2 regions of the Bacillus sp. 3255 genome follow, and region 2 is predicted to be linked to the other one. Evidence: a T-box and tRNA genes for the amino acid it is inferred to sense, from the RefSeq annotation. Region 2 holds a T-box; the other holds one or more tRNA genes.
The links. A T-box is a leader RNA that pairs with one kind of tRNA and senses whether it is charged. The one in region 2 lies ahead of ileS (isoleucine--tRNA ligase), so its partner is inferred to be a tRNA-Ile.
Positions count from the first base shown of each region.

Region 1: it has a tRNA-Ile gene. The T-box ahead of ileS (isoleucine--tRNA ligase) is inferred to sense a tRNA for this amino acid. The anticodon was not compared.

Region 1 is NZ_JAVDUS010000005.1:213,598-229,417, forward strand. Features, by position in the region: gene J2X61_RS09675 (efflux RND transporter permease subunit) at 1-547, shown strand, start outside; gene J2X61_RS09680 (efflux RND transporter periplasmic adaptor subunit) at 577-1,830, shown strand; gene J2X61_RS09685 (hypothetical protein) at 1,855-3,606, shown strand; gene J2X61_RS09690 (hypothetical protein) at 3,747-3,917, shown strand; tRNA gene J2X61_RS09695 (tRNA-Met) at 4,008-4,084, shown strand; tRNA gene J2X61_RS09700 (tRNA-Ile) at 4,095-4,168, shown strand; gene J2X61_RS09705 (GNAT family N-acetyltransferase) at 4,382-4,888, shown strand; gene J2X61_RS09710 (DUF2277 domain-containing protein) at 4,984-5,271, shown strand; gene J2X61_RS09715 (glycoside hydrolase domain-containing protein) at 5,405-6,148, shown strand; gene J2X61_RS09720 (hypothetical protein) at 6,190-7,320, opposite strand; gene J2X61_RS09725 (alpha/beta hydrolase family protein) at 7,479-8,315, shown strand; gene J2X61_RS09730 (metallophosphoesterase) at 8,351-8,863, shown strand; gene J2X61_RS09735 (hypothetical protein) at 8,943-9,260, shown strand; gene J2X61_RS09740 (hypothetical protein) at 9,437-9,712, shown strand; tRNA gene J2X61_RS09745 (tRNA-Val) at 10,615-10,687, opposite strand; gene J2X61_RS09750 (hypothetical protein) at 11,060-11,254, shown strand; gene J2X61_RS09755 (alpha/beta-type small acid-soluble spore protein) at 11,410-11,619, opposite strand; gene J2X61_RS09760 (hypothetical protein) at 11,848-12,174, shown strand; gene J2X61_RS09765 (superoxide dismutase family protein) at 12,332-12,883, shown strand; gene J2X61_RS09770 (hypothetical protein) at 12,906-13,442, shown strand; gene J2X61_RS09775 (Ger(x)C family spore germination protein) at 13,738-14,829, opposite strand; gene J2X61_RS09780 (GerAB/ArcD/ProY family transporter) at 14,826-15,820, opposite strand, start outside.
Region 2 is NZ_JAVDUS010000022.1:35,488-51,307, reverse strand. Features, by position in the region: gene J2X61_RS28475 (S-layer homology domain-containing protein) at 1-6,643, shown strand, start outside; gene J2X61_RS28470 (GNAT family N-acetyltransferase) at 6,700-7,686, opposite strand; gene J2X61_RS28465 (TetR/AcrR family transcriptional regulator) at 8,761-9,645, opposite strand; gene J2X61_RS28460 (MBL fold metallo-hydrolase) at 9,903-10,610, shown strand; gene J2X61_RS28455 (AbrB family transcriptional regulator) at 10,607-11,698, shown strand; gene J2X61_RS28450 (hypothetical protein) at 11,782-12,090, shown strand; gene J2X61_RS28445 (DJ-1/PfpI family protein) at 12,159-12,716, opposite strand; T-box leader at 12,884-13,136, shown strand; gene ileS (isoleucine--tRNA ligase) at 13,190-15,820, shown strand, end outside.

The DNA of each region.
Region 1 (15,820 bases), on a different contig from region 2:
CGTCGCTATCTTCGCTTCCATCTTTATCGTGTACATCGTCATGGTTATCGCCTTCGGGAACGCAAGAGCACCTCTTGCCATTCTATTCTCCCTGCCGCTTGCCGCAATCGGAGGCTTGCTGGGCTTGCTACTTACAGGAGAATCCATCAACGTTACCTCGCTCATCGGCTTCCTCATGCTGATCGGTATCGTCGTAACGAATGCGATCGTACTCGTAGACCGTGTGCAGCAGCTAAGGGAACAAAACTATTCGATCCGCGATGCGTTAATCGAGGCAGGGATTACCCGTCTACGACCGATTATTATGACGGCAGGCGCAACTATCATCGCGCTATTGCCATTAGGGCTCGGCTTATCCAAAGGCACCATTATCTCCAAAGGTTTGGCGGTCGTTGTTATCGGCGGTCTTACGACTTCAACTCTATTGACGCTCGTAATTGTGCCTATCATGTACGAAATCTTATTCAAGAAAAGAGAAGGCCGATGGTTCAAGCGAAAAGGCAAGTCGTCTTCCATCCAAACGGAAACGCCATCTGCGATTCAATAAGCTGAACAGGGGAAAAGGAGAAATCGAATATGAAACGTCAGTTGTTGACTATGAAGGAAAGTGCCAAATTCATCGGGATCGTCGCGCTTAGCGCGGCGATCGTCACCGGATGCACCGCATCTCCGGCAGCCAGCCCGTCGCCGACACCGGCCGCTGAGCAGGGCGTGAAAGTTGTGAAAACAGCGAAAATTGCAAAGCAAAAAATCGGTGAGCCTATCGAGCAGGTGGGGGATGTCGTATCGTCCGTCCTCCTGGACATCGTGCCGAAGACAGGCGGGGAAGTCATCGAAATCGTCAAGAAGCGCGGGGAGAAAGTAGAGAAGGGCGACGTCTTGTTCCGCTTGGATCCGACGGACGCACTGATTCAGAAGGACTTGAATGACGTGAGCATTCGAGGCGCGCAAAACGGTCTCAGCACGGCGAAACAAAATACGACCAACGGCATCGAGGATGCCAAAGACCGCGTTGCCAAAATGGAGACGGCCGTTAGCGATCTGGAGAAAGCCTACAATAAAGTGCGTAACGAGTATGATCTGGGTACGGCAACGAAATCGCAATTGGATCAAGCGGAGACGGCGCTTACGAATCAGAAGAAGGACCTGGCGAGTGCACAGAGATCGTTGAAAACATTGCAGGAAACAAACTCTTATGCCCAATTGGAAACGAGTCTGGAGTCGGCTCAAGTCAGCGCCCGCAATATTGAACGAACGTTAAGCAATTTGGAAGTAAAAGCTCCGGCGTCCGGCATTTTGACCGACTTGAATGTGACTGTCGGCCAGACGCTGGCACCAGGCGGCCGAGTAGGAGAAGTCCAGCAGACGAATCCTGTGAAAATCAAATCGCAATTGACGGAAGCTTCGGCCAGCCTGGTTCGCGGCAAAAGCGAATTAACGTTCTACATACCTGGGATGACGGACAAAGCTACCGCGAAAGTTACGTTTTTATCGGATGTCATCAACGGCCAATCCAAAGCTTACGACTTGGAGCTTGAAGTACCGAATCCGGATGGCAAGCTGAAGCCGGGCTCCAAAGCACAAGTTGAACTTACGAAAGACGATGAACAGATCGTTCCGGTTATTCCGAGTCTTAGTATCGTTCGCGAAGGCGGAGACAGCTATGTTTATATTGTTAACGGCGACACGGTTCAGAAGCGTAAGGTAGAGCTTGGAAGGTTAAATGAAACGAATCAGGAAGTCATCTCCGGGGTCAAAGAGGGCGAGATGCTCGTCATATCCGGACAGCACCAGCTGAAAGATCAAGACAAAATCAAGGTGAGCAACTAACACGAGCTCAAGGAGGCGTAAGACGTGAATAAGAAGATGAAGAAATCGTTGGCTACTATTGTACTATCCGCTGCACTTTTGACGACTGCCGCTATGCCGGCATGGGCCGCCGAAGATGTGAGTTCCGTTATTTCTACTGAAACAGCTGCGATACCCAGCTATTCGTTGACCAATCATGTTGAAGTGGAGATCAAAAGCATCCTAAACGATCATGAAACCGATACGACGAAGCTGGGGGCCGTCATCCGCGTTCGCAATACGAGCGGGAAAGTGACGCGAGTACCGGATTATGAATTGCGTGTTCGGATGAATGACGGGATTGAGTACACCTTGCAGCCAAGCGCCAAAAATCCGAAGTCGATCCAGCCCAAAAGCCAGCAGGAGCTGAGCTATATGACGACGGTTGAGCGCACCGATGACGCGGAATTAACGGATCTAAGCTTCGTTGATGTGGATTTAGAGGTTTATCCCAAGAAAGAAACGACGCTGTTAAGCGTTCCGGTTGACGCCGGACTGGTGTGGAGCGGCAGCGACAGTGAAATTACGAACTCATCCGCCTTGCTGAAATGGGGCGAGCCATTCAGCTTGCCGTCCTTGCATTCCCCACTAGGCTTCACTCCAGTCGATATCCACAAGGAAATTACCGCTAAAGGTGTTTCCAACGTTGTGCAAATTCAGGTCGTGAACCCGACCAAGGAACGTCAAACGGTTCCGAATTTCGGCATCGATGGTAAAACCGCAAGCTCCGTATATTCCGGCAGCCGCGCAGAAGCATCGGTTGTACTGGATCCGGGCGAGAAGAAGTACATCCATGTCGTCATCCCAACCGACCTCGAGACGGAATTCTCCAGCTTGAATGTGGTAACGCCGGAGAGCTTCTTCGCGGCAGGCCCGGACGGCAAGTTGTTTGAGGATACTTACCGGGTAGGGCGCATTAACATTCTGCTCCCGGCAGGTGCGGCAACACAGGGCGTCATCCCGGCGCCGGATTACACATTGGGTACGCCGGTCAAGCTTGATTCGACGAATAAATTCGTACCTTCGAATGTCGATGTATCGCTGGTCGAGCTGCATGTCACCAATAACGATGACGACGGTTTTAACACAGCAGTTGCGAAATTTAAATTGACGAACAACAGCGACCGCCCGATCCCGATCCCGGCGATCGCAACGGAGCTTGTGAGCAAAGACGGTTACGCGTATGGAGGCAGAAGACAGGCGTCAACAGCGCTCACCGTTGTTCCCAATGCTTCTTATATCGTGAGTTACTCCTACGCGCTTCCATCTTCGGAGACCGGAGAAGGCTTGAAAATGAACCTGTACAGCCAGCAAGCAAGCGGAGATACAACGTACAGATCGTTGCTGGCAACAGCGAAAGTACCGGTTCAGCCGAACGACTTCACAGCCAAAACCCTGAATGTGTACCCTTATGAGATTACGATCAAGAATTGGACGATTTCGGCGATATACATGGCTACACTGACCTATGATTATAAGCTGAAGCTGGATCTGGATATTAAGTCGGATAAGCAGGTGACGGCGGATAAGTACAACAGTAAGCTATCCTTCGAGCTGTTCGACAACATCGGCAATCCCGTCGGCAAAACGACGAGTGATCTATCCGGTGAGGGCCGATTGTACAACGGCACGAATACGATCGATCTTAATGCCAGAAGCGGCCAATTGGATTACCCGATCCAAATTAAGGTCTACGAGACTTTCACGAACGAGATGGGCGAGACCGTCAAACGCTTGCTGACAACGTTCAAACAATAAATCCATGAAGAAAGGAAGCCGCTTGGACCCGTGCCTGGAAGCACGGCCAGGCGGCTTCTTTACTTAGCTTTCGCGCATGACTCATAAGTCGGTTCTATTCTGGATAAGATAGGATTACCGATGTCAATATAAACGGAGTGATGGCAGTGAAATGGATATATTGGGCGAAATTATATGATTCCAAGTTTCAGGCGGGCTGTCTGGCGAAAAGGATGGAAGAAGATTGGTGGATCTATGGTTATGAATGCCCGCAGGAAGTGGAAGTATTCAAGTCCAAAAAAGGCCGTTTCGGCGTTCGTTACAACACGTAAGCAGCTGCAGCTGCACTAAAAATTAACGCTTGACTTACAGCTCGCCTCTAGTGTATATTTATTTTTGTCGCTGTTGAGCGGCAATGATGACGCGGGGTGGAGCAGCCCGGTAGCTCGTCGGGCTCATAACCCGAAGGCCGCAGGTTCAAATCCTGCCCCCGCAACCAAATTTTATTTGGGCCTATAGCTCAGTTGGTTAGAGCGGTCGGCTCATAACCGATTGGTCGGGGGTTCGAGTCCCTCTGGGCCCATAGTGTTGAAACCCTTGATAGGTAAGGGTTTTTTATTTTTAATTTACAATCCAACAAAGCCCCTCAACGACTCGGTGATTCCGAGCTGTTGAGGGGCTTTTTCGCGGATGATGGGGCGATTTCCATAGCGGGGGATTCAATGTATTCGCTTCGAGGTACACTACATTTGGATACGCAAATGAGTTGCAGCCCGTTTTAAGGAGGAACTAGATGATGGACGATAGCGAATTTAATCAAGTATTCGCTATAATGAAGGCGTCGTTTCCAGAAAGTGAACGTAGAACCTATACAGGGCAGAAGGAATTGTTATCTGAACCTTACTATCGACTTATTACTGAAAAAGACGGCAGCAACAAGATTATTGCTTTTGTGGCTGTATGGGAATTTCCTGCGTTTCGTTTTGTGGAGCATATTGCTGTTGATCCGGACGTACGGGGGAGCGGACTAGGAGGGCAATTAATGAAAGCGTTGCTCGAAGAGTCGCGGAAGCCTGTCCTATTGGAAGTAGAGCCGCCAGATACAGATTTGGCACAGCGGAGAGTGGACTTTTATAAACGATTGGGCTTTCAGTTGAATCATTTTGATTATGTGCAGCCGCCTCTGCAGACCGGTCAGCCGGATTTGCCGCTGAACATCATGAGCTACCCCGAACCTCTGACGGATGCGGTGTTCTCTGCATATAAAGATACTATGTATACGCATGTGTATAAGGTCAATTAACTGTATGCGGTTTGCCAGCAATTACAGTTCCGTGCTATGATTTCTTATAAATCATAACAACGTAAATTTGGAACATGTCCAAAAAGGAGCTTGCAATGTGCCGAAATATTAAGCCGCTTTTCAATTTCGATCCCGTTGTCACCGATGAGGAGATTCAAGCAGCCTCTTTGCAGTTCGTGCGTAAAATTTCAGGTTTCACCGCGCCGTCTAAAGTAAACGAGGAAGCATTCGATCTTGCGGTTCAAGAAATTACGCAGGCTGCCCGTAAGCTGATGGATTCCCTTGTGACGCCTGCGGAGCCGCGCAACCGGGAAGTGGAAATCGAGCGTGCGCGCGCAAGAAACGCCAAACGATTCGGGACCGTACAGAAGAAAAATTCGTAAGAGGATTGGCGCTTCCCTGCCTAGGTAAGCGCCTTTTTTAGTTACTATACATAAGTAATTAATCGGATGCAGTAGCGCTCTATTGTCTATGAGCATATGATGTATGAAACTAGTAGAAATTAGGTGATTGAAAGTGGCCAAAGGTTTTGATTGCTCAACGCCGTTAACAACTCAAACCGCTGCAGCTTTCGTCAGGGATGGCTACTTGTTTGTGGCCAGATATCTCGTTCCAAGCGGGTATAAGGCTTTAACGAAAGGCGAAGCGGAATTGATCAGCAACGCCGGATTACAGATCGTTTCGGTATACGAAACGACAGCGAACAGGGCGCTGGGCGGAAGGAGCGCAGGCTTGGCGGACGGGGCGGCGGCCGTTCAGGTAGCCCAACAAGTCGGCCAGCCGGAAGGCAGCTGTATTTATTTCGCTGTCGATTTTGACGCTACAAGCGCCCAGATGCCGACCGTTATCGCGTATATCCAGGCGGCCAGCGAAGCGACACCGCAATATACAACCGGCGTCTACGGATCGTATGCCGTGATGGAAGCTGTTAAGCAAGCGGGCGCATGCTCGCGCTTCTGGCAAACCTATGCGTGGAGCGGCGGTAAAAAATCTACATTCCTTAACCTTTATCAATATTTGAATGATGTCCCTGTCAACGGCATCCAGATCGATCATGATGAGTCGTATGGCAGTGAAGGCTGGTGGAATACGCTTGCGGCGCCAGAGCCTCCGACTTATGCATTGTCCGCTAAGGATGCCAATGCGATCATTCCGTTTCTGGCGGCAGGCTACGAAGCGACGTCGTCGGCTCCGGCCCGGGCGGAATTTCACCGGTTGGCCAACGAGCTTCGCAAATATTCCGGGCAGCCGGAACAATAAGAAAGCCCGGCAGCTCATCTCACTGAGCTGCCGGGCTTTCGTCATTGCAGTACCGCGCTGCGGATGTACCAGCGTGAATCGAGCGACGCTCGCTCAAGGCGGAACAGCACGCGCTTGACCTTGGCCGGCGTAGACGTCACGTCGACCGCGGTCTCGAGCTCCAGGAGCTGGGATACGTCCCGCTCCGGAAGCTTGGACAGGCGTCGCATGCTTCGCACATGCACCGCCTGCTCTTGCCCGGTGGTGACCTGCAGCAGCTGCAGGTCACCTTGGTTCGCCGCGCTGATCCAAACGTCGATCAGCGCCCAAGGCGAAAGCTTGCTGATGTAAGGCATCAGCAAGCCGGCGGCCCGGTGCACCATCACTTGGTGCGCCGGATCGGACGAGCGGGAGCCGTGCGTGACGCTCCCGAGGAAATGGATGCAGAAATGACCTTTGAAGTCATTCCCGGGAATACCGTCTCCGCCATGCGGCATACCGTGCATGGATCCTGCCAGCGTGCGGTCGCCGATCTTCACCAGGACCGCCTTGCGGTCCCAGCTCCAGGTACCGCCGTAGATGCTTTTGAGCGTCGCGGAATCCTCTTTGGTCAGCGGCTGCACATCCGCATGTGAGGAGCCTGCGCGGCGCTGGCCTTCGAAGCTAAGGCCGGATTCCACGTCGGTGATCGTGAATTTACTGTACTTGGGGATAACTTGACTCGCATCCTCCCATGGCAGTATTTCACCGTAATGCTTGGTTCGTATCGTTTGAACTTGCGCGCGCAGCGATTCCTGCATGCCGGTTGAAAGCGGTAGGAGCGACTTGGCCATAAGATCGACCAATTCCCCGTTGACGGTAACGCCATAGCGCAGCGTTTGGTCTTTATGCCGGTACACCAGCGTCGTATCCGGCGGCAGCGGGTCGGCATAAGGATAACCGGAGCGAGAATCTCTTTGAGCTTTCTCCAGCTCACGCTGCAATTTTTTATCTTCAAAAGCAGTTTCCGTTAGATAGGCGGCATGCGGGGAGGCTTTGACAATAAGCTGAAATGTGCTTGCCGGAACCGTCTCTTGATAAGCTTCCGCTCTCACCGATCGGCTTATGGAAGCGGACAACCCTGTCATCAGCAGGGTACTTACCAGGATAGCGGTCAATTTAAGGAGCAAGCGGGTAGATCGATTGTAGGGCATAGGCGAGCTTCCTCCTGAATGAATTTCAACTTGGGTTAGTTTACTTACCATAATCAAGTTTGTACTAATTGGGATAATTTTATGAACGTATTCGGAGGCATGCCGTCAAAGAACGATTGTGTTAAAATATAACAGGATAAGTAGAAGGAGGGACAGGGATGAGAGAACGTGCAGGCCAAGCATTCGAACTGAAGATCGGAGATGACCGAGTGATCCGGGGTGATTGGTACGAATCCGCCATTCAACCGGCTCGGGGGACCCTTGTGGTGTGTCATGGCTACAAAGGGTTTAAAAACTGGGGGATGTTCCCGCATGCGGCCCGCTCATTGGCAGAAAGCGTCGATGTAGTAGCGATCAATTTCTCACATAATGGCGTAGGCGCTGATTTGCTCGAATTTACGGAGCTGGAGAAGTTTGCCCGTGATACGTATTCCCGGGATCTTGAAGATTTGCAAACGGTCGTACAGGCAATTAGAAACCGGGAGGCGGGCGCAGAGAAACCAATATTGCTATTGGGTCACAGCCGGGGAGCGGGCGTATGTCTCATTCATGCACTTGACCATCCGGAACAAATCGCAGGTGTCATCTCGTGGAACGGCATTGCTTATGTCGATTTGCTGACGGAAGAGAATAAGGAAGAGATGCGCAGAACGGGAAGAACGTACACGCTGAATGGACGCACGAAGCAGAACATGCCGCTCAACCTGGAAATTCTTGAAGATATGGAGCATAACGGAGAGCGTTATGATATTGTCAACAGAATCAGCGGAGCAACGTTCCCGATTGCGCTTGTTCAAGGGACGGCGGACGGAGAACGGCTTATTCGCGGATCATCCGAACTGGTTCAGCGTAACCCCGATATCCGGTGGATTCGAATTCCGGATGGAAATCATACCTTTGGCGCCGTGCATCCATTTCAAGGTGAAACTTCGGCGCTTCAGCAAGCGATTCAAGAAACGCTTGGTGTAATACAGCAAATGTTGGGCCAAGGATAGCTGCTTGGCCATCTTATAGGGAAGGGGCGATTGACATGGCAACGACTTATTTTATTTCGGATCATCACTTTGGCCATAAGCATATCATTGACTTTGAGAACCGGCCGTTCGGGGATGCTGACGAGATGACGGCTGCGATGATCGCCAAATGGAATGCCGTCGTTCGTCCGGAGGACAAAGTGTTCCATCTGGGCGACTTTTCTTTCTTGAACAAAGAACGAACGCAAGCCATCGTATCCCAACTGAACGGATATAAAATCCTGATTCTTGGCAATCATGACCGCGGGAGGTCGCGAGCCTGGTGGCTGGATGCCGGATTCGACGAGGTCAGCGAATACCCGTTGATTTACAACCAATTTTTCATCCTCTCCCATGAGCCGATGTACATGAACAAACAGATGCCTTATGTCAACGTTCACGGCCATATTCATGGCCAGCGGTATGCAGGGATTCACTATTACAATGTTAGTGTCGAGCAACTGGATTACACGCCTATCTCGTTTGAGCAAATACGCGATTCGGTGGTGGCCGATGAGGAGCAGTCGTAATCCGATTCCTTATAGTAAGATAGCTGTTTTGTGAGAAGATTAACAACAAACTATATTTATCGGTAAGGAGAATTATTTAATGCCTCAGATGTCATCTTATAAGCTGCCGTGCGGATCCAAAAGTTTTTATCCTGAAAAGCTGGACTATTTAACGCGCAAAGGGAATTATATTTTGTTTGCCGCTTATTCATCCAAGAATAAGAAAGGTTATCTGATTTCTCCTAAGCAGAAAGGCGTTGAAATCGTTGTAGAAGGTCCGCCGCAGGATATTGTGAATCTATATGAGAGCCTTGGTCTTGAAGCAAATGAAATAAAAGAGGCGAATCACGTGTTTACTTATAAACAAGCGCAGTCGAAGGAAGAATTTGAACAAGCTTTTGAAAAGTTCGTTCGTTAAGAGTGAAGTAAAATCTAGGCCTGACTGTTAGCGTGCACCCCTTAGAATAGACATTGGAAAAACGACTGGTTAATCCAATGAATATATAAGGGGTTCTTTTTTCATGGGGATATTTGTTGTGTTAGATATGGAAATTTTGGAAACAATATTTTTATTGGTTGATAGAGGTGACATCGATGGATAATTATTCAAACAATAATAAATATCGACGCTACAAAGCACATGTCAGTACTTTCGGAACAACTCAGTTGCATTTTAAAAGCCCATATCTTGTTGCTTTTTGGTCAATAGCCTTCCCAGGTTTCGGGCACCTGCTGATGTCCAAATTTATTCGGGGAATGCTGTTATTTCTATGGGAACTTTATATTAATCAAACCACACATCTGAACGAAGCGATGGTCTATTCCTTTAATGGGGATATAGATTCAGCTAAAACCGTATTAAACTATTAGCTAATGTATTTATATATTCCTGTTTACCTCTTTGCTATTTTGGATAGTTATCGCACCGCGGTGGATACAAATAAAATTTATCTGCTGGCTAAAAGAGAAAACGCCCCGTTTAACACATATAGCATTGGAGCCCTAGAATATAATACCTGGATAAAAAGAACCCCCTGACCGCCTTATTAACTTCAATGACGATCCCAAGTATGGGACAACTGTATATGAACAGATTCATTATGGCTGCTTTTCATCTCGTGATGACCGTCATATTTATCCAGCAGTCGCATCTATTGGAGGGAGTTCACTATTTTAATTTTGGGTGATATTTCCAAATCTACAAGTGTATTAGACGCACAATGGTTTTTATATACGCCGTCCTTTTATTGTTTTGCCGTTTATGATGCTTATACGAACACAGTAGAAAATAACAAGCTATACGAAGATGAGCAAAGAAATTATTTGAGACAGCACTATCAACCAACGAACTTTAGGATCAAGGAAACAAGGTGAATTAGGTGCAGATCTTCGCGACTTTTGAGCATTCCACTTTCATTGAATTGGCGAGGGTTTATTCTGGAATGGGGGCCTATCTATTGGGGGCTGATAGGGGCAGGCTTCGTCGTCGGTATTCTAATTGACTTGTACATTTATAAAGTTTATAGAAAGAAGCAAAGAGTTTTAAAAGGTGAAAACTCAGAAGTCATCCTGATTATCAATTGCCATGAGAGTCAGGTGGAATGCATTGAAGGAATACTATGGGACCACTTGGCTCTTGGGTTAGCGAAAATAAAGCCATTCCATCCTCAACCGTCCTACCAAATGGAGTTTGAACAGAGGTATTTATTATAAGTATTGTTGAACATAAAGAAACCCGCAAAGCACAAGGCTTTGCGGGTTTCTCTGTGTTATGACCTGTAGTGGGCTCGAACCACTGACCCCCACCCTGTCAAGATGGTGCTCTCCCAGCTGAGCTAACAAGTCGTTTGGTGAAGATGTTTCTTAATATACCAAGTATTTTTGTGTTTGTCAACACATGCTTGCCATCTTTTTGTGGAGCTACTGACGCCAAAACCGGAAAATTTTAAAAATAAAATGAGGGGAACGGCGTCTCTTCTTGGATCTGGGGATGAAATCGTGTAAGCTCGAAGATGATTGTGCGTCCTCATTCCCTTTGCCTAGCAGCAGGGCGAGTTCTTCATTCGTTACACCTTGGGATATCATGCTAGCCGTCAACCTTTCTCGTTCAATCTTGAACCTACTATACCATAATCATCAACAGAGAGGATATAGGGCTTTCTTCTTATCCGGTTTTATGGTAACTTGATGTCATATGAGTTTGGGAGGATCAGAGCAATGACGAAACAACAGCATCGATGGAATTTACGTTTGAAAAGCAGCAATGTCTATTTAGGTACCGTCTATTTAGCGGACCCGCTTCCGGAAGTGGAAGATGTGATCATGATCGGAGATAAGAAATATACCATTCTCGAGTTGGGAAGCAATCGCGATGCCAGCGATGTGTTTGTCGAAGAGGTCAAGAAGAAATAGTGAAGAAAGCGCCAATTAGCGATCCTACCAGACCGCTAATGGCGCTTTTTTTGTTTCACGCGAGATGACGATTTTGAGAAAAGAAAAAGACTGATGCGCACTCTAAGGAGGATCGAGTGTCTCAGTCTTTTTGAGCTTGCTCCTACATCAAAGGATTAACGTTTGAAGCTGGAAAGTTGCTGTTCAGCGATTTGCACCAATCGCTTCGTGATGTTGCCGCCGATCGCGCCCGCATCACGCGTTGCCAAGTTACCGTTGTAACCAGTTGGGGAGAGAGGGACACCAATTTCCTGAGCGACTTCAAACTTCAGTTGATCCAATGCTGCTTTTGCTTGTTGCACGACTAAAGTGTTGTTTCTAGCCATTCAAAATCATCTCCTTTTTATTGGTACACCAGTATTATTTGAATGTTCAGATAATTTATGCATGCAATTAATTATTTTTTTTCAGGACAGGTTCATGCGAGAGTTCTCTCCTAAGCATGTTTTATTTTTCTATGAATATACATGAGGCGAAGCCATAAAAGCTCCTGATTGCTCAGCTGAGCTTGTGCTTGCCAGGTTTGACTTATGAAACTCTTAGGAGGAATCCGAATGAACCGGTCGGATGTGATTTTGGAACTGCAGCTCGTACCTGAATTGCTCAAACAAGCAGAGGCCATTTATGTGGATGCGGTATCCGAACTTAGCTGGGCTAAGCATCAACTGCTAGCCAAAGAATGCGAAGTTATTGGTGACGGTGTGGTCACAGGCAAAAACGAACAACAGCGTCAAGCGGAAATGTGGCCGTATACGAAAGAATTGCAGCAGCAAGTGCTGCGGATGGAAGACGCCGTCGAGCATGCTAAAGTTGAATTTCATTTTTACAAAAGGAAGCTGGAAAATCTGCAAATCATTGCGAAATTGATGACGATTCTATAAAGAGGGGTTGAACGCGATAAGAGTCTGCGATCGGAAGATTGCAGGCTTTTTGCTGTTTGTGTCCCCTACATGAAAAATTTGTTGAAATGATGCGGTTACAGTGAAGGCCAGTTGTGCATCCTAAGGGTAGATTATGTAAATGGGGGGACTACACCTAATGAAATCTTTAGCGATGGTAATGACGGTAAGTGTAGGAGTGTTCATGCTGACAGGCTGTCAAAGCGTGAAAAGCGCGGCAACGACGGAAGCGGCTGCACCTCCGGCACCACTTCAGGTGACTTTGATCGGATCCAATGGCCAAAATGTCGGAACAGCACAATTGACTTCTGTTCAGGAAGGGGTACAGATCGACCTGCAAGTAAGCGGGTTAGCTCCAGGCCCCCATGGTTTTCATATTCACGAGAAATCATTGTGCGAAGCGCCTACCTTCGAAACGGCAGGAGCTCATTTCAATCCTGTGAAAAGAGAGCACGGCTTCCTGAATCCGAAAGGCGCGCATGCCGGCGATTTGCCTAATCTGATCGTGGACGAGCAGGGGAACGGCCGACTGAGTACGGTCACCAAAGCGGTAACGCTTCTTCCAGACAAAATAAATTCGTTGTATAAACAGGGAGGCACTTCTCTGGTCATTCATGAGAAAGCGGATGACCTGAAGACAGATCCGTCCGGTAATTCTGGAAAACGAATTGCATGCGGTGTCGTGAAATAAAGGAAGGAGCATTCTTCACAACATGATCAAAACACAAGATCTCAAGCTGCAGATGGATGAACTTACGAAGCAAAATGATTTGATGCTTATCGAGCTCGAGCAGGTCAAGAAAATGTTGTTAAGCGGCACTCAGGGTTCGCAGCACGCGCAAGGCGGTCAGAGCCAGCAGCAGGATTCCGGTAACCAGCAGTCGCAGCAGGAGCAGCAGACGCAGGACCAACAGCCGCAGGCACATTCACAAAGCCAAGCGCAAGGCCAAGACCAGGGTCAAGGTCAGAGGCAAAGTCCGTCCCAAAGCGGGCCAAGCGGTCAGGCGGCTGGTCAAAGCGGCTCAGGCGGGCAGCAAGTATCGGATTTGGCGAATGAGCTGCTTAAGATCAAAGATCTCGTTGAAAAGCTGGAGCAGAAAACATCGCAATACGTCAGCAGTCAAACGAGCAACGGGACGTTGAATGAGAAGGATGCCGTCAACTTGGTTCTGACCTTGATGAATGGCATGGTGGATTGGGCCAGTGAATTCGTATCGTCCAAAGCCTCCTCCAATGGACAATTGCAATAAAAGCAAAAAGAGCTGCGCTATCGCAGCTCTTTTTATATTTTGTCGAAATTCGCACAGGAAAAAGCCAATTTAATGGGAATAGGTTTTATTGATTCTTTAGGGGATTCGACAATATGCACTTATTTACAGATGAAAGATAGACCGATAAAGTAAAGAGGAGCTTAACTTAAAGAGACAAACCGTGGATGAGGTGTAGGTGTTATGAGAGAAATCGATATTCACCACCTGTTGGATCAACTTGGTATCCCGCCGTACGAATGGCAGCGTTGTCTGGCTATGCCGTCTTCCCCTCTGACTATTTCACAATTCCCACACCTTCAAGCTTCATCTGAATGTTCACTCGAAATTCGAGTTCCGGATAGAGCCCCTGCCATGTCCGCCACTCCTCATCGACCGAGCCGAAATGATGCGCGCGATAATCCAGTCCGAAACCCATAGGATCGAGATTCGCTTTTTGGAATTTTTCCAAGAGGTGCTTGATTTTCGCTTCCGTGAATTCACTGACTTCTTTCTCGTAAGTCGCCACCTGATGGGGATCGAGCGAGCCTAATGCGGATTCCTCAATAACTCCTCTCAATCTGATGTTCATATCCACGTAAGGCGGTGCGTCCTTAGGGGTATAAACCCGAAATTTGGATTTGATGTTATCTACCGAAACGAAAAAATTCTCTTCGCCCCCAACAGATTCCAATTCTACCTTGTTGATCGTGGCATTCATAATATTGAACAGCCGGGACTCATCGGCGCTTATCGTCAGCTTAGCGTTCTCTTTATCAAATACAATCGCTTTGTTAATGATATATTGATTGGACGTTGATTGAACGATGGGTAGGATCGGGTCGAGACCCCATTCTTTTTTTTTGCGATAGAAATCAAATAAATACTCGGATACCACGTAACCGGACTCCACCCCCGTGTTGCCGAAGCTTAGAAGCAGGGAGTTACCCGGCAGGCGCTCATGAGAGATTTGGGTCGATAGCACATCTTTGGCCGAAGGCTGCCCGGCCGCTACCCAGGATACAAGCTGGATATCCCTGCGCCGGTTCAGCCAGTCCATTTGATTGATACCGTATTCCTTCAGGAACGACTGCCCGAAAATAATCACTTTGGCATGGCCGAAGTCGAGCTCTTTATCGACCTTTGATTTCAGGAAGCGTACGGCTTCCGTGATCGAATTGGCATCTTGCGAGATGACTTCGTACTTGGCTGATCCCAAATCGAGATTGTTCCCCGGGATAGCCAGCTTAAGCGTAATTTCGTATTTCATATCAGGCTGATTCGACTTGTCAATGCCGAGCGCAACGACGAAGAACCGCCTGTCGATATCTTTGAATCCGCAGCCGCCGCATAAGCAGATCACAATGAAGATACATAGCAATCTTGTCACATCGTTTTCCTCCTAGCGAGAATGAACATCGTCAGGACCAAGACGATTTCAGAGGCGAAACGCAGGTCTAAATAAAATGTCGCCATGTCGAATAAAGATTCGTCGTTGAATTTCAAGCCGAGCAGGAAGGTGGCCAAACCCATTACGGCGAGCGTCACCCAGGAAAATAACGTTTTCCTCTTTAGCCGCGGAAATAATTCCTTGCAGAATTCAAAGCCGACATGCCAATGAATGAACGCACCGGCTAAGGAGATATTCGTGTAAAGCAGGATGAAGATAAACAGTACTCTTTCTACTAATCCGAATTCAACGCGCATGGAATCCGAGGCAGATATCCAAGGGTACAGGTATGTATTCACCGCTATTGTGCCATGGTAGCCAATTGGGATTAGAAAGCTCGTCAGCAGAACGAAAGTGCCTATAATCGGGATTGACCACAGGAAAGGTATTTTTTTGTGTGGATGCAGCAGCCGGTTGAAAATAACCAGGTTCGTATATCCGGTGAAAATATATGTACCCGCCGAAAGAGTATCCCATGTGGGCATATTCCAAATGTGCGTGACGATTTCCATGCCGGCATCGTAATCCATATATGTGTTCGTAATCGCCTTATACAGGACCCAGCCGATAATGGGGACATTCGTCAAGATCAGAATCTCCATGCAGTATAGAACACTGTCTGAGCTCAAACGGGCAATGAGGCCGACGACAACGATGAAAGCAAACACGATATACATGGAGGAAACGTCGGGATTGATATATTTCTTCGTAATTTCGCTGAATGCAATGAGAGTTAATGCACCGGCGAGAAACCACATGTGGATGAAGTAGATCAAAATCGTGAGTCTTACCCAACCCGGCGCATGGTCTTTCAAAATTTCCGGCAAGCCTTGTTGGGGGAATTGGCGAATGGATTTAACGAAAACGTAAAGCAAGGTAAACCCGATCGGAACGGATAAGACGATCGACATCATGCTGCCTTCAAACCTGT
Region 2 (15,820 bases):
TGCGACCGTTACGGGAACGACTTACAGCGCGCTGAACCTTACGGCCGGCGTACCGTATACGTTCGCGGTGTCGGCGGTGGACGGCAGCGGGAATGAATCCGCCAAATCGTCTCCCGTCACTTCCGTACCGCTTCCAGGTATCGATGTTACGGCGCCGGTGGCTCCCGGCGGTCTGCATGCCGTGTCAGGCGTCGGCCGTGTGGATCTGTCATGGCTGGCAGGCAGCGAGCCGGATTTGGCCGGATACCGCATTCATACATCGACGGATTATGGCCTCACATGGGGCGCGCCTTCCGTCACAGTCACCGGAACGACGTATTCGGTGACGCAGTTAACCTACGGCGTAACGTATACGTTTGCCGTTACAGCGCTGGACTTGAGCGGCAATGAATCGCCGAAATCCTCCTCCGTTCAGGCGGTACCGCTTGCCGAGCCCGATCATACGGCGCCTGAGGTGCCGGCGGAATTGGCCGCCACAGCGGCTGCAGGCAAAGTCAGCCTGCAGTGGCGCAGCGTAACGGATCTCGATCTGGCCGGTTATATCGTCTATTATTCGGGGGACGGCGGAGCCTCATGGACAGCAATTCCGACCGGGGGAACCGTACCTGCATATGAGGTAAGCGGACTGACTCCGGGTACATCCTATCTCTTCGCCGTTGCGGCCAAGGATCTGGCTGGCAATGAATCCGACCGGTCGGCTGCCGTTTCTGCAACCGTCACGCTCCCGTTGGAGCTTCCGCCCGATCCGGGCGAAGTGGCGACCGAGATTCCGGCTGACGGCACAGCGAAATTCGCCGACAATAATGCTTTCATCTACAGCGGAAGCAATCCGATTCAGACCGGCGTTACGCCGGGAGCGATGGAGCCGGAACGGCTCTCGGTGCTGCGGGGCTTGGCGCTGGATGAAGAAGGGAAGCCTCTCGCTGGGATAACGGTTTCCATTGTCGGCCACGAGGAGTTTGGACACACCTTGACGCGTGCCGACGGCATGTTCGATTTGGCCGTCAATGGCGGTTCGAATGTCACTGTTCATTATGAAAAGCAAGGCTACATGGCTATTGGGCGCAAAGTGCATGCATCCTGGGAGAGCTATGTGACGCTGCCTGATGTCGTGCTCAAAGCGTTCGATACGAAAGTAACAACCGTTGAACTGTCCGGAAGCTCCACGGATTTCCAGGTCGTTCAAGGCAGTCCGGTCACGGACGCCGACGGTACGAGACAGGCGACGCTGCTCATTCCGCAGGGGACCACGGCATATATGAAGCTTGCCGACGGCTCGACCGTACCGCTTCCAAGCATGAATGTCCGAGCGACGGAATATACCGTAGGAGATAAAGGCAAGCAGGCGATGCCAGGCGATCTTCCGGCATTCGTAGGCTATACGTACGCCGTGGAGCTTTCGGCGGATGAAGCGGTGGCTGCAAGGGCGTCCGAGGTTCGCTTCAGCCAACCGATCTATACCTATGTGGATAACTTCTTGGAGTTCCCTGTTGGGGAGACCGTTCCTTCCGGTTATTATGACCGTGAAGCAGGAGAATGGGTGCCTTCCAAGAACGGCAAAATCATTCAAATATTGCGAGTTGATGGCGGTAGAGCCGTCATAGACTCGGATGCAGACACCTTGGAAGACGACGCTGCGAAGCTTGCGGCGCTCGGGTTCACGGAAGCGGAGCTGTTGAAGCTCGGCGGCATGTATGAACCCGGCAAAACCTTGTGGCGCGTGCCGATTGAGCATTTTACCCCATGGGACTTCAACTGGCCTTACGGTCTGCCGGGGGACGCGGCGAATCCGCCGAACCGGAAACCGAATTCCAACGATCCTAATGTCAAAGATCCATGCAAGAGTTCGGGATCGGTGATCGGCTGCCAGGAGATGACGCTCGGGGAAGTCATTCCGGTGACAGGGACGAATATGACGTTAAATTACTACAGCCGCAGAGCCGAGGGCTACCAAGGCAAAGCAGCGCTGGAAATCCCTGTTCTCGACGGTCCGCTGCCGCCGTCCGTTGTGGCCGTTACGGTGGACATTCAGATTGCAGGACGCCGAATCACGGCAAGTATCCCATTATCGCAAGGAAGCAAGCCTTACCGTTACGTTTGGGATGGCAAAGACGCCTATGGCCGGCAATTAACCGGTATTCATGAATATCAAGTTACGGTGCAGTATCATTACATGCCTGTGTATTATTCTTCATCGGGCTCGTTTGCAAGCAGCTTCGGCCAAGCGGCAGGCGTGACCAAAGGATCCAGAAACGTCATCGGAGGGGGAAGAGCGGCGACGACGATTGCGACCTCGCGCACATGGAACGGCACTATCGAAAGCCCGATCGATCCGTACCAAGACATGGGCATAGCCGGCTGGAGCCTTAGCCCGCATCACAGCTACGATAAGTTGACCGGCACGCTTGGCAAAGGCAGCGGCTTCATCGAGCAGCGGCCAAAATCCGTGCGCAACGCTCAAGAAATCGTGTTCCGTGAGAGCCCTTCTGCTCCGGGCACAGGGATTGCGGCCGGCAATAAAACGACGATTCCGACAATGATGGCTGTTGGACCCGATGGGGACTTATATCTTAATACGTATAAGACACTCCCGCTGCCCTATCCGGATAACGTACAAACGGATGTATTCCGCCTGCAAGGAGACGGCACAGCTGTTGAGGTGGCCGGGATGAAGGGTCAGCTGTCGATGAACGCGCTGGCGGTGGATGCTGAAGGCACCTTGTATGGAACCAGCTGGGGGACTTACCGGATTTGGAAGAAAGCCGTAGCGGACCCGGAGTGGGTGCCAATTGCAGGTAGCGGCCTCCTTGGCGCCGAGTATGAAGATCCTGGCGATGGCGTTCCGGCGACGCAAGTGAAGCTGTACGATCCGAGAAATATTGAAATCGCTGCAGACGGCAGCATTTACTTTACCGATTCCAGCCGGTTATACCGGATTGGCGCAGATGGCATACTGACTGCTCTCGGCGAACGCGGATATAGGAGTAAGGACAATTTCGGCGTAGACAACGGTCCGGTAACGAAAAGAAACGTCGGCATCGTGGACGATATCGAGCTTGGCCCTGACGGCTCCTTATATTTGCTGGATGTAGCAGGTTGCTCGGGAAGCAACTGCACCTATGCGCGAATCCGCAAAATGACGGAGGACGGCACGATTTCTCTGTATGCGGGAGATATCACGCCTAGTCTCGTTCAATTCTATGAAGGCATCCCGGCAACCGAGGCGGTCTTCAACATCGAAGGGCCGCGGATGGAAATCGACCGGGCGGGGAACATCTACGTACTTGTACCGAGTCCGTCGGACGACCGCAAGTTGTACCGGATCACAACGGACCAAATTTTCCAAGAGGTAGCGGCGGATTTCATTGCCAGCGTCAAACAGAAGGTGAAGGATGAAGGCGGCGCCTACTCAGGAACCGTGCCGATCCGATTGATGTCCACCGGACCTCAGGATGAATTGATTATTCAAGTGCAAAGCAGCAAAGCGGCCGGCGATTTCTTCTACCTGTACCGGTTGATGCCTGAGGCGAAGCCGGATTTCGTGAACGGCAGCGCCACGGAGCGATATTTATTCGATCCGAACTCGGGTCGGCATGTAGAAACGAAAAACGCGCTCACCGGCGGCACGATCACTCGTTTCGAGTACGATGGGGAAGGCCGGTTAATCAAGCTCTACGACCGCAATAACAATGAAGTTCGCGTAGAGCGGGACAGCAGCGGGGTGCCTACGGCCATTGTGGCGCCAGGCGGCCAGCGGACGGCGCTAACCGTGGAGCACGGACAATTGACGCAAATCGCGAATCCTGCGGGAGAGTCGTTCGTCATGACATATGACAGCAAGGGACTATTGAAAGAGTTTGCCGATCCGAACCGGCATGTGCGCAAGTACGGATACGATGCCCAAGGTTATCTGACCAGCGCGGAAAATCCGCTGGAAGGCGTATCAACACTGGCACGCGAAAGTGCGGTTAACGGATATAAGGTGATTTACACGAAACCGGGCAACCGGACCACGACGTATGAAGTAACGCGGGAATTAGGCCAGTTGAAGCGGGCGACCACCGATCCTTCCGCTGCGAAGACCGTCTACGTGGTGAAAGACGATGGAACGGAAACGACGGATTACCCGGACGGAACCAAAGTTATCCAGACGAAATCGCCTGACCCGCGTTGGGGAGACGATTCACCGGTCATTTCCAGTATGACGGTGACTTCGCCGTCCGGCCGGAAATGGACGCTCGGAGAGAAGCGCGTCGCGCAGCTGGAGAACAGAAGCGATCCGTCAAGCTTGAAGTCGTTGACCATGACGTACTCGATGACCGAGACGAATGCAGGACGTACGACGACATCGAGCTCATCGATTCTTTATACAGTTGCTGAGAAGAAGTTCACGGAAACAAGCGCGGAAGGCTACGTAACGCACACTTATCTGGACAGCTACGACCGAGTGGTCAAAATCCAAGATTCCGATCCGAAGCTGGCGCCGACCCTATTCCTATACGATACGAAGGGAAGGCTGCAGCGTGCGGAGCAGGGAGAGCAGTTCGTCGTGCAGACGTACGATGCGAAGAACCGGCTGGAGCAGACGACGGACGCGGCGGGGCAGACCAAGCGGTATACGTACGACGAGGCGGACCGGGTCATTGCGATCCAGCTGCCAAGCGGCAAAACCGTTGGCAAAGGCTACGACGGCGCCGGCAATCTCACCGAGGTGACGACGGCGGGTCTGGACGTTTACCGTCAAACCTTCAACGGTTTGGATCAGTTCAGCTCCTTTGCGCCGGATAGCGCAACCGAAGCGTTGACGGTCCTGTACAATGCATCCGGCAAGTTCGATAAAGCGGTGCTGCCTAGCGGCCGGGAAGTTGCCTACGGATACGATGCAACAGGGCGTGTGAACAGCTTGAACGACGACGAAATTTCCCGAGCGTTTACGTATCAAGGAAATACGGACCTTGTCAGCAAGCTCGAGAACACAATTTCGGCCGATCCGGCCTACAAACAATCCATGGGGTACAAATACGACGGATCGTCTGTGACCGAGCTAACGCTGTCCGGTCTGGCGAACGGTAAATTCACCTATACGTATGACGGGTATTCCAATCTTACAGGCTTTAAAATGACGGCCGGCAATGTGACGAACAAAGAGACTTTGCTGGGCTATGATAAAGATTTGAATATGATCCGTTTCGGGCCGTTTACCTTTAATCGCACTGCGCCGGGCAAGCGGGTAGGCTCTATCACGGACGGCGCAATGAACGTAGGCAAAGAGTATGATGGTAACGGCCGTGTCAAAGGATTAACTTACACTTTGGGCGGAACGGAAGTCTACAAAGTGGATCACATTTTCGATAAGCGCGGCTATTTGACGGATAAAACCGTAACGACATCGGCCGGGCAGGAAGTTTACTCCTATGGATATGGAGACGACGGGCAACTGACGAGCGTTACGAAGACAGGTCCGGACGGTCCGTTCACGGAGAGCTATGATTACGATGACAGCCGCAACCGGATTTACCGGGACGTTACGGGGTCATCGGCCGAGAGTGCAGAGTTCGGCGACTATAATATGCTGAAATCTTCGGGTTCGGTATCTTATGTATTCGATAAAGATGGCTACCTGACCAACAGAGGCGGCGATACCTTCACCTATGCATCCAGAGGCGAGCTGTTGGAGGCTAACGTCGGCGGCATCACGTACAAATATGGTTATGACGCCATTGGACGGCGGGTGTCCCGCGAAGTATCCGGGCAGAAGACGCAGTACTTGTACGGTAATCCGAACTCGCCGCACATGGTGACGGCTGTTGTGGACCCCGATCAATCCGTTACGAGCTATTTCTATGACGAGCAAGGGAAGCTGCTGGCTTTGGAAAAAGGCAGTGTCCGTTATTATGTTATTACGGATGGCGTAGGGACTCCGCAGCTTGTGCTTCAAAGCGACCGTACCGTCGTGAAGAAGCTGCAGTATGATTCCTTCGGCAATCTGCTTGCGGACAGCAATCCGTCGTTTACATTGGCGCTCGGCTATGCCGGCGGTTTGGCGGATGAGGGCACGAAGCTGGTGCGCTTCGGCTTCCGCGATTATGATCCGCATACCGGCCGCTGGACGGCTAAGGATCCGATCCTGCTGGACGGCGAGCAGTCCAATCTGTACGCCTATGTGAATAACAACCCGATCTCGTATCGGGATCCGTGCGGCTTGTTCTGCGTCGGCGCGAGCGCTTATGAAGGCTTGGGCGGAGGCGGCAAGGTGTGCATAACGGACGAAGGCGTGTCGGCTTGCGCCGAGGTTGGCGTCGGTGTGGGCGGCGGCTTCGAAATCAGCCCGGTGGAAGATCTATCGAGCACGGAATTGGCCGTTGAAGCGACAGTGAAGGCTTCATGGGGGCCGGCGTCCTTCTCGGACGGCGTGAAGCTGACGAGCAAATGGAACGGCGATTGCCCGCAATTTTCGCTGCTGGCCAAGGGAGAGCTGGGACCGTTCGGTTATGACTTCATGAGCCCGTCGGAATCGTCGATGAATTTGGAGTTGGACCATTTCGGCACGGATGTGAAAAATGCCAAAAACTTGTTCAAGAAGACGGGCACCAGCTTCGAGGCAGCTTTGAAAACGAAGGCTTGTGCGCAGTATAAGTGGTAAAATAGATGGAAGCCCCGGCAGTTCGTTGCCGGGGCTTCTTCGTTTGCGGGAGGCGCTTAGTTCAATTCGCGCACCATTTTGTAGTTGCCGGGCTCGGCCCGGAAGCCGATCAAGTCGCGGTTGATTCGCAGCATCGGTCCGTTCATGGAATCGTTATGCGTGCGCAAATAAGGGACGCCGCAGGAGCGGGCCGTTCGCACGCCGAGCATTTTGAGCGCGAGGGCGATCCGCCTTCCGCGGTATTCCGGCAGCACGCCGGTGTACTCATGGTACATCGCCCGCGTTTGCTCGTTCTGCTGGAGCGTAACGACGCCTACGTATTTGTCGCCATCCTTGGCGATATGAATCCATTCCGGCCGTACACCCGCCTGCCCGATCGTCCATTTCTTCCATTCTTCGAACCAGGGGAAGCTGCCCGAGTACCCCGGGATATCCGGATGCGTAACTTGGTAGAGCTCGTGCAGCTTTCTTTCGCTCGCTTCTCCAGGTTCATCAGCCAAAGTGATGAACCGGATTCCGCTCTGCTCGGCTTGTTGAATAGCGTCGAACAGCGTTTCGCCATCGAATACCGCCAAGTCTAGAACGGACTCGAACGTATGGCGTTCTTGGACGTAACCCCGGCGGCGTGCGAAATCGAGCGAACGCTCATCCGATTCCCGCATATAGTCGATGAGGCGGGAGGCCTTGACTTCCAAGGCCCATTGCAGGAGCGTGTCGTACAGCGCGCTTCCGATTCCTTGTCCGCGTCGTTCCGGGTGTACGACAACGGTGTGGCTGAGTGTGCCCGGCTCCGTCCAAGGAGCCCGCCAGGCGATCGCGTAAGCGACGACTTGTCCGCGCTCGTCTTCGGCCACCCATTTGGGACGGTCCCAGCCCATCAGTTCGCCCTCTTCGTTGTAATGAAGCTTGCCGGGCGGAATGTTCTCCTCGTCGAGCTGCAGCCGTTCAGCGGTCGTCGGCTCGGACCAGATCGTATTCAACAGCGGAGCGACCGCTGCGAAGTCATCAGGATGCCGCAGCGGTCGAATCCTAAATTTGGACATGTAGTTTACCTCCATTTGTATCAATAGTAGGCCATATGCAGCCATTATGACACGGATGGACGGAGTTGTATTGGTAAAGTCTGGATATAGAGAAATATTCGGGATGCGGGAAAAGGAGGCAAGAAGCTCATGGCCGGCGAAAGGAGCAGGTTTTGGCGGGAGTGAAGCTGTGCGGAGGATATGAGCGGGGGGGCACGCGGGGAGCGCTCGGGGAGCACCCGGGGAGTGCGCGGCGGGCGCTACATAAAGCGTAACTGGAATTTCTCCAGTTATTTCATCCATTTCCCCCTTCAACCGAGGCGATAACTGGAAATTCTCCTGCTAATTTCACGAGAAATCGCAATAAGGCTCGTCAATCGCTAATTTTAGATGGAGAAATTCCTTTTATTCCGTCCCGTGGGCTGCCTGGACACTGGAATAACTGGAGTGTTTCCAGTTATTGCAGCGCGGCTACTTGTACAGCTTGTGCAGCGCAGCTTAATGTGGTGCAGTTTTGCGCCGCTCGCGCAGTTCAACGCAGCGCAGTGCAGCAACAGAACGCACAAGTAATTCCCTTACGCTATCCAACAGGCAGCAGCGGCACGGTGGTACAGCTGCAGCATTTCGGGCGCACCACCTCCCTCACCAGCAAGTTAACGGAAATACGATTCGTTATTTAGCCTCAAGAGGGAGCTTTGGGGGAGGAAGCGGAAGTGTAAGACCTTATTTCGCGGTTGTTCCTTCAAATTCTGCGAAAAACCACGTAATAACGAATCGTATTTCCTCTTCATCCGCAGAATGGGTGGTCCTTGATGAAATAGCGAACTGTATTTCCTTTTCACCGATGGATATGCAATGCCGCTGCGTCAGCAATGTGGAGGCCATCGCCGTGCTTAGGCTAACGGACACCACGGTCCTTATTTGCCGGCATCGAGGCGAAAACACGCCTCGATGCCGGCAAATAGCGGCACTGGTGTCCGTTAGATTTTTCGATTCGGCCCGAACGGCCGAATAAGGTCCGCTGTGTCCGTTAGCCGGACCGCGGGACCTCGCCGGCACAGCTGCCGGCTAGCGCGAGCTGCCCCCGCGAGGCAGCTACGCCAACAAATAATGCAGCTGCCGAATGTACGGACGAAGCTCCGGAATGACGTCCAAATAAGCGGCCAGCACGCGGATCAGCGTCGGATCGGGCACCTCGCGCCCGCATTCCGTTCCGAGCATCGCCGCGACCTTCAGCAGCTCAGCCCGCTGATCGTCCGGCTTCGACAGCTCGCCGATCTTGGAGCGCATGAGCTCCATCAGCTGCGCGACGGTCGTCTGCCGGGCCGGGGCATCGCTCGGATTCAAATAGTTGATGTACGCGCTGCTTCCGTCAATGACGGGAGCAGGCGACGTGCGAATGAGATCCTCGATGAGCGCATCGAGCCGGTCGACAATGAAGGCAGCCAGCTCCGACATCGGCAGCGCGATGACTTTCTGCTGGACATAGGACAAGTACTCAATATGAATGCCGCGGAAAATCGCGACGATATCCCAAATAAAAGGCTCGATCTGCGGCCCGTAAGCTTCGATCAGCAGCTCGCGGCGCCACGTGTGCAGCGCGGATTTTTTGCGTTTCCAGGCGGCGATGAAGTGTTCGTTCGACGTGATGGGAAGCTCCCGGAAATCGAGCATGAACAAATGATTTTTGACGGTATATTGCAATTGGAATTCAATCTTCCGCCGCAGCTTCTCTTTCGAAGACAGGCCCAGCTCCGTTCCTGCACGGTCGAGCGCAGCAGCTTGATCCAATAAGGTTTGATGGCAGGCGACGAACGCAGCGGTGAATAATTCTTCTTTGGTGGCAAAATATTTATAGATGCTGGCTTTAGCCATGCCGCAGGCTTCGGCGATATCCTGCATGGATGCGGCGCTGTAGCCTTTTGTCCGGAACAGCTCGATGGCTGTGTCTAGGATTTTGTTTTTTTTCGAATCGACCATCGTGATCCCTCCACCCCTATCTTGACATGAGAGCAAGTGGCCGTCAATGTTCCGCGTTGACGCGAAAACCAGTCAGTTCTATAATGAACTCATAAGTTCTCACGCCGCGGCAACATCGCGGCTGGACCACATTTGGAGCATCCATCATCACTGGCATCATCATTCATCTCATCATCCCATTATAAAGGAGGTGGCCGCTGCGTCCTTCATGCAGGCGAGGCAGCGGCAATCGAATGCGCATAGCTGAAGGTATAGAAATGCTGGAATTGCAGGTAAGTCCGACAATGAAGATTCATCCGACCATCGTATACGACGAGAACGGTTGGGCACTGGCCGATACGGGCATGCCGGGCTCCGCTCCGGCGATTCGGGAGCTGGCGGGCGCTGCCGGGATCGGGAAGCTACCGCTGCGCCATATTATTTTGACCCACCAGGATATTGACCATGTCGGGGGTCTGCCGGCTTTTCTAGCGGAGGAAGACGAGATGCCGACCGTCTATGCCCATGAGGATGACAAAGGCGCGATTAACGGTACGCAGCCCATGATCAAGGTGACGCCGGAGAGGCTGGCGGGTCTGCTGGAGCAGCTCCCGGAAGCGGTTCGGGTTCAATTCGAGCAAACGTTTCTGCATCCGTCGCGCCCCAATGTAGAGCGAACCATCGCTGACGGAGAAACGCTGCCGATTGCCGGAGGCCTCACAGTCATTCATACGCCGGGCCATACGCCAGGCCATGTCTGCTTGTACCATTTACCGAGCAAGACGCTGATTGCCGGCGATGCCATGATTGTTGAGAATGGCGAATTGCAAGGGCCTAGACCGGCCGTAACACCCGATATGGAGCAAGCGCTGTTGTCGCTCAAGAAGCTCGCGGCCTACGACATCGCGGCCGTCATTTGCTATCACGGCGGGTTCTATCAAGGCAGCGCGAACGAGCGCATTGCCGTGCTGGCCGATCAGCCGTGAAGAGATTCCTGATCACGCTCGTTATCGCATTGGCGGGCGGAGCGCTGTTTACGCTGATTCATTCGCCGCTGCCGTGGCTGCTGGGGCCGATGGTGTTCGCTTTCCTGGGAACGCGGCTGCAGAAGAAGATAAAGCCGCTGTGGCCCGGTTACCTGCGGAATACGGCGCTCATCATCATCGGCTACTCCATCGGCTTGTCGTTCACGGTACAGACGTTGAAAGAAATGGGGCAGCAGCTGCCGAATATGATTTTGCTTACGGTGCTGCTTCTGCTGCTCAGCGCCTTGATCGCATACGGTGTTTCCAAGTTATCGGGGCTGCCGTTTCCGACGGTATTGATGGGAAGTATTCCCGGCGGCTTGTCGCAGATGATTATTATTGCGGAGGACACCCGGGGGATCGATTTGACGGTCGTGACATTTCTCCAGGTGTCCCGGTTGATGATGATCATTTTCTGCGTTCCGCTGCTCGTCTTCAGTCCGCTGTTTGGCAGTACCCACTCGGCGGTCACGGAAGCCGCGGAAGCCGTCCCGCAGTGGGGAGATCTGTTCCCCGGCATTCTATTGTTTGCCGCGGTTTGCGTGATCGCTGGCTATTACGGGAATAAAATCCGCTTTCCCTCGGCTTATCTGCTCGGCCCCATGTTTGCGACGGCCGCGCTTCATCTGTCAGGGGTGCACGGACCCGCGCTGCCGTCCGCTTGCCTGGACGTTGCTCAGCTGCTGATCGGCACATACGTCGGCCTGCTGCTTCGCCCGGAAACCTTGACGCGCAAGGTGCGGGTCGTCTGCCTGGCGATCCTGAGCGGCGCTGTGCTGATCTTGGGGGCGCTGGGCTTAAGCGCGCTGCTCACCCGGCTGCACGGAGTCTCCGCAGCTACGGCTTTTCTGGCTATGGCGCCGGGGGGCATGGATCAGATGGGAATCATGGCCAAGGAAATCGACGCGAATATTGCCGTCGTCTCCTGTTATCAGCTGTTTCGGACATGGTTCATTTTCTTCGCGGTTCCTCCTCTGTTGAAGCTGGCTTTCAAACGTTGGATGCCGGCTAAGGGGCCTGGAAGGGACGAAGTGCACGGTGAGGTTTAGAAGGAAGCAGTTGCCGCAGGCAGCTGCTTTTTATTATGATGGGATGATGAGCGGTATAAATAGATAACATTGGAGGAGTTGCCATGAGCAGACGCTTTCGAATTACGAGAACGTTACAGGAGCAAGGCCGGTCTGACCAAGCCATCTCCTTGGAAGAGTGCAAAAGTTACTTTGCGTCCAAGCCTGATTTTACATACTCATCCGTGTTTACGGTGACAGGCACGACTACGATGTCCATTCAGGGCGATTTTTTCATGTGGAGCTATGGCGAGGTTCAGATCCCGTTCCGTCACTATGATGGGGATATTTACGTTTCGGGGGCGAACGAAGCGGTTATTCCGAAGATGCTGGAGGTCGCAAGCGAGCTGGAAGCGGATGTCGTAGAAGGGTAACCGGTCGTCCCGCGAATAACGAAGAGAGGTCCGAAGCGGAACGGCTTCGGACCTCTCTATGTATATTGTTAGGCAAGCAGCTTCAGAAACTCGCGCATGAACCCCGGTAAGTCCGGCCATGCATGTCCGCTGACCAATCGGCCGTCCACGTGCAGCGTCTCCGTCGTATACTTGGCGCCTAACTGCTCGACGTCCAACCGGCAGGCGGAATACGCCGTCATCGTGCGGCCTTCGAAATATTGATTGTCCTTGAGTGCAGAGAACACCAGCGCGGCATGGCAGATGGCGCCGACCGGCTTGTCAGCTTCCAGGAAGTGGCGAATAATGCCCGGGAGATGCTCGTTCGAGCGAATGTATTCGGGGGCTCTGCCTCCCGGAATGATGAGGCCGTCATATTGACTCGGGTCTACATCGGCGAAAGCAACGTGCGAAGGCAGCAGATGCGCCGGCTTCTCCGTGTAGGTTTCCCATTCTTCGATAAAATCATGGACGACTGTACGAAGCACTTTCTTCGTCGGGGATGCAATAACAGCTTCGTACCCTTCCTCCAATACGCGGAAATAAGGGTAGTAAACCTCGAGCACTTCGGCCGCATCGCCGGTGAGAATTAAGATTTTTTTGGACATCGTATCACTCCTTGGAAATAGATGGGAACCCATAAATTATTATGAAGAAACCTCGATTCGTTGTAAACGGGTGGAATTTGAGACGATTTGTCGAAATTCGGTTCTTTGTAAAATCATTTGACTTTTCAAGCGGGAAGGTGTAGAAATAAACTAACTGAATGTTCTGATTAAATTCATTGACGAGATCGAGTACGCTAAACCGTTGATCCCCAGAGAGTTGGCCCTGCGCTGAAAGCCAACGTTCAAGATTTAGCCGAAAATCCTCTCCGAGAAGGAAAGCTGAAGTGTCCAGGTAAGCTGCCCCGGGATCCTGCCGTTACAAAGGACGCGTATGATGGTGCGCAGATGAGGTGCCGAAGATCGAGTATTCGATGGTTCGGAACAAGGGTGGTATCGCGAGAATGAAATCTCGTCCCTTAGGGGACGGGATTTTTTGGCGTTCATTGGTATTGTACAAGAGAGGATGAGTGACCATGAGAAAAGTCGATGTCAAAGAAAAAGCGAGAAATCGGGAGCTTCGTATTCTAGAGCAATGGCAGCACAACGGGACGTTCCAAGCGTCCATCAACCATCGGGCCGGCAAGCCGAATTTTGTCTTCTATGAGGGACCTCCTACGGCAAATGGCAAGCCGCATATCGGACACGTGCTCGGACGCGTCATCAAAGATTTCATCGGCCGCTATAAAACGATGGCCGGCTACCGGGTCGTCCGGAAAGCCGGATGGGATACGCACGGGCTGCCCGTCGAGCTTGGCGTGGAGAAGCAGCTGGGCATCTCGGGCAAACAAGAGATCGAGAAGTATGGAATCGCCGAATTCGTGCAGAAGTGCAAGGACAGCGTATTCGAATATGAAAAGCAATGGCGCGAGCTTACGGAAGCCATCGCTTATTGGACGGATATGGACCATCCCTATGTGACGTTAACGAATGATTATATCGAGAGCGTCTGGCACATTTTGGCCGAAATTCATAAGAAAGGGCTCCTGTACAAAGGACACCGCGTCAGCCCCTATTGTCCCGATTGCCAAACGACGCTTAGCTCGCATGAGGTCGCGCAAGGCTATGAGGATGTCAAGGATTTGAGCGCGACGGTGAAGTTCCGCAGCAGAACGGGGCAGGACATCTTCCTGGCTTGGACGACGACGCCTTGGACGCTTCCGGCCAATGTAGCGCTGGCGGTCAACAAAGATACGGATTACGTTAAAGCCAAAAAGAACGGCGAAATCTATGTGGTCGCCAAGAACTTAGCGGACAAAGTGCTGAAAGACAACTATGAAATTGTATCCACGCACAAAGGTTCTGAATTCGTAGGTACCGCATATACGCCCCCTTTCGACTACTTCCCGGTGAATCATGGGCATGTCGTCGTCGATGCGGATTACGTGAGCGATACGAGCGGTACAGGAATCGTCCACATCGCACCTGCGCACGGTGAAGACGATTACCGGACAGCCCGCCAGCATGGGTTGGATTTCGTCAACGCAGTGAATCAGGCAGGACGCTACATCGAGCAGGTTGCCGATTATGCAGGACGCTTCGTCAAGGATTGCGACGTTGACATTGTCAAAAGTCTGGCGGAGCGCGATCTGCTGTTCGCCAAAGAAAAGGTTGAGCACAGCTATCCGTTCTGTTGGCGGTGCAAGTCGCCGCTTCTCTATTATGCGATGGAGAGCTGGTTCATCCAAACGACGGCCGTGAAGGATCAGCTGATTGCGAACAACAACCGAGTGAACTGGTACCCGTCGCATATTCGCGAAGGGCGCTTCGGCAAGTTTCTCGAAGACCTGGTAGATTGGAATATTAGCCGGAACCGATACTGGGGGACCCCGCTGAATTTATGGCTATGCCAGGCATGCGGGACCGAATACGCACCCGGCAGCTTGAAGGATCTGCGCGAGAGATCCGTGGGAGGAATCGACGACAATCTGGAGCTGCATAAACCGTATGTAGATGAGGTGAAGCTGCGCTGCTCCTGCGGCGGAACGATGGAGAGAACACCGGAAGTCATCGACGTCTGGTTCGACAGCGGTTCAATGCCTTTCGCTCAGTACCATCATCCGTTCGGCGATGAGCAGGTGTTCGAGGAGCAGTATCCGGCCGATATGATCTGCGAAGGAATCGATCAGACGCGCGGCTGGTTCTACAGCTTGATGGCGGTATCGACCTTGTATAACGGCAAGCTGCCTTATCAAGCGGTCATTTCGACAGGTCACGTCCTGGATGAGAACGGCTTGAAGATGTCCAAAAGCAAAGGAAACGTGATCGATCCTTGGGAAATCATCGACGAGTACGGAGCGGATGCGTTTCGCTGGGCTTTGCTGTCCGACAGCGCGCCGTGGAACAGCAAACGGTTCTCGAAACAAATCGTTGCGGAAGCGAAGTCCAAGGTGGTCGATACGATCCACAACGCTCATGCCTTCTATTCGCTCTATGCGTTGATCGATCAATACCGGCCTGAGGATCATCCGCCGCGGTCGTCCTCCAATGAATTAGACCGCTGGGTGCTGTCCAGATTGAATACTCTGCTGCAGCATGTCGTCAAAGGGTTGGAGGATTACGACTTCCTCAATCCCGCCAAGCACATCGAGGCTTTCGTCGACGAGCTGAGCAACTGGTACATCCGTCGTTCCCGCGACCGGTTCTGGGGCAGCGAGATGACGGAAGATAAAGTCTGCGCGTACCAAACGCTGCGCGAGGTGCTATTGACATTAGCCCGAATGATCGCGCCGTATATGCCGCTTATTGCGGAAGACCTATTCGGTAATCTTGGCGGGGAGGGCAGCGTTCATCTGTCCGACTATCCGGTCGTGAAGGAATCGGCAATCGACGAAACGTTGGAGAGCGATATGGCCACAGCGCGCCAAATCGTCGAGCTGGCAAGAAACATCCGGAACGAGACGGGAATCAAGACCCGTCAACCGCTGTCCGAGCTAATCGTCGCACTGGACCGTGAGTTCAACCTGCCGCGGTTCGAAGCCATCATCCAGGACGAAATGAATGTGAAGCGGATTCGGGTGGAATCAAGCGACAGCTCCTTTATCGACTACCGGTTGAAGCTGAACCTGAAAGCAGCCGGCAAGAAATACGGCAAGCTTGTCGGAACC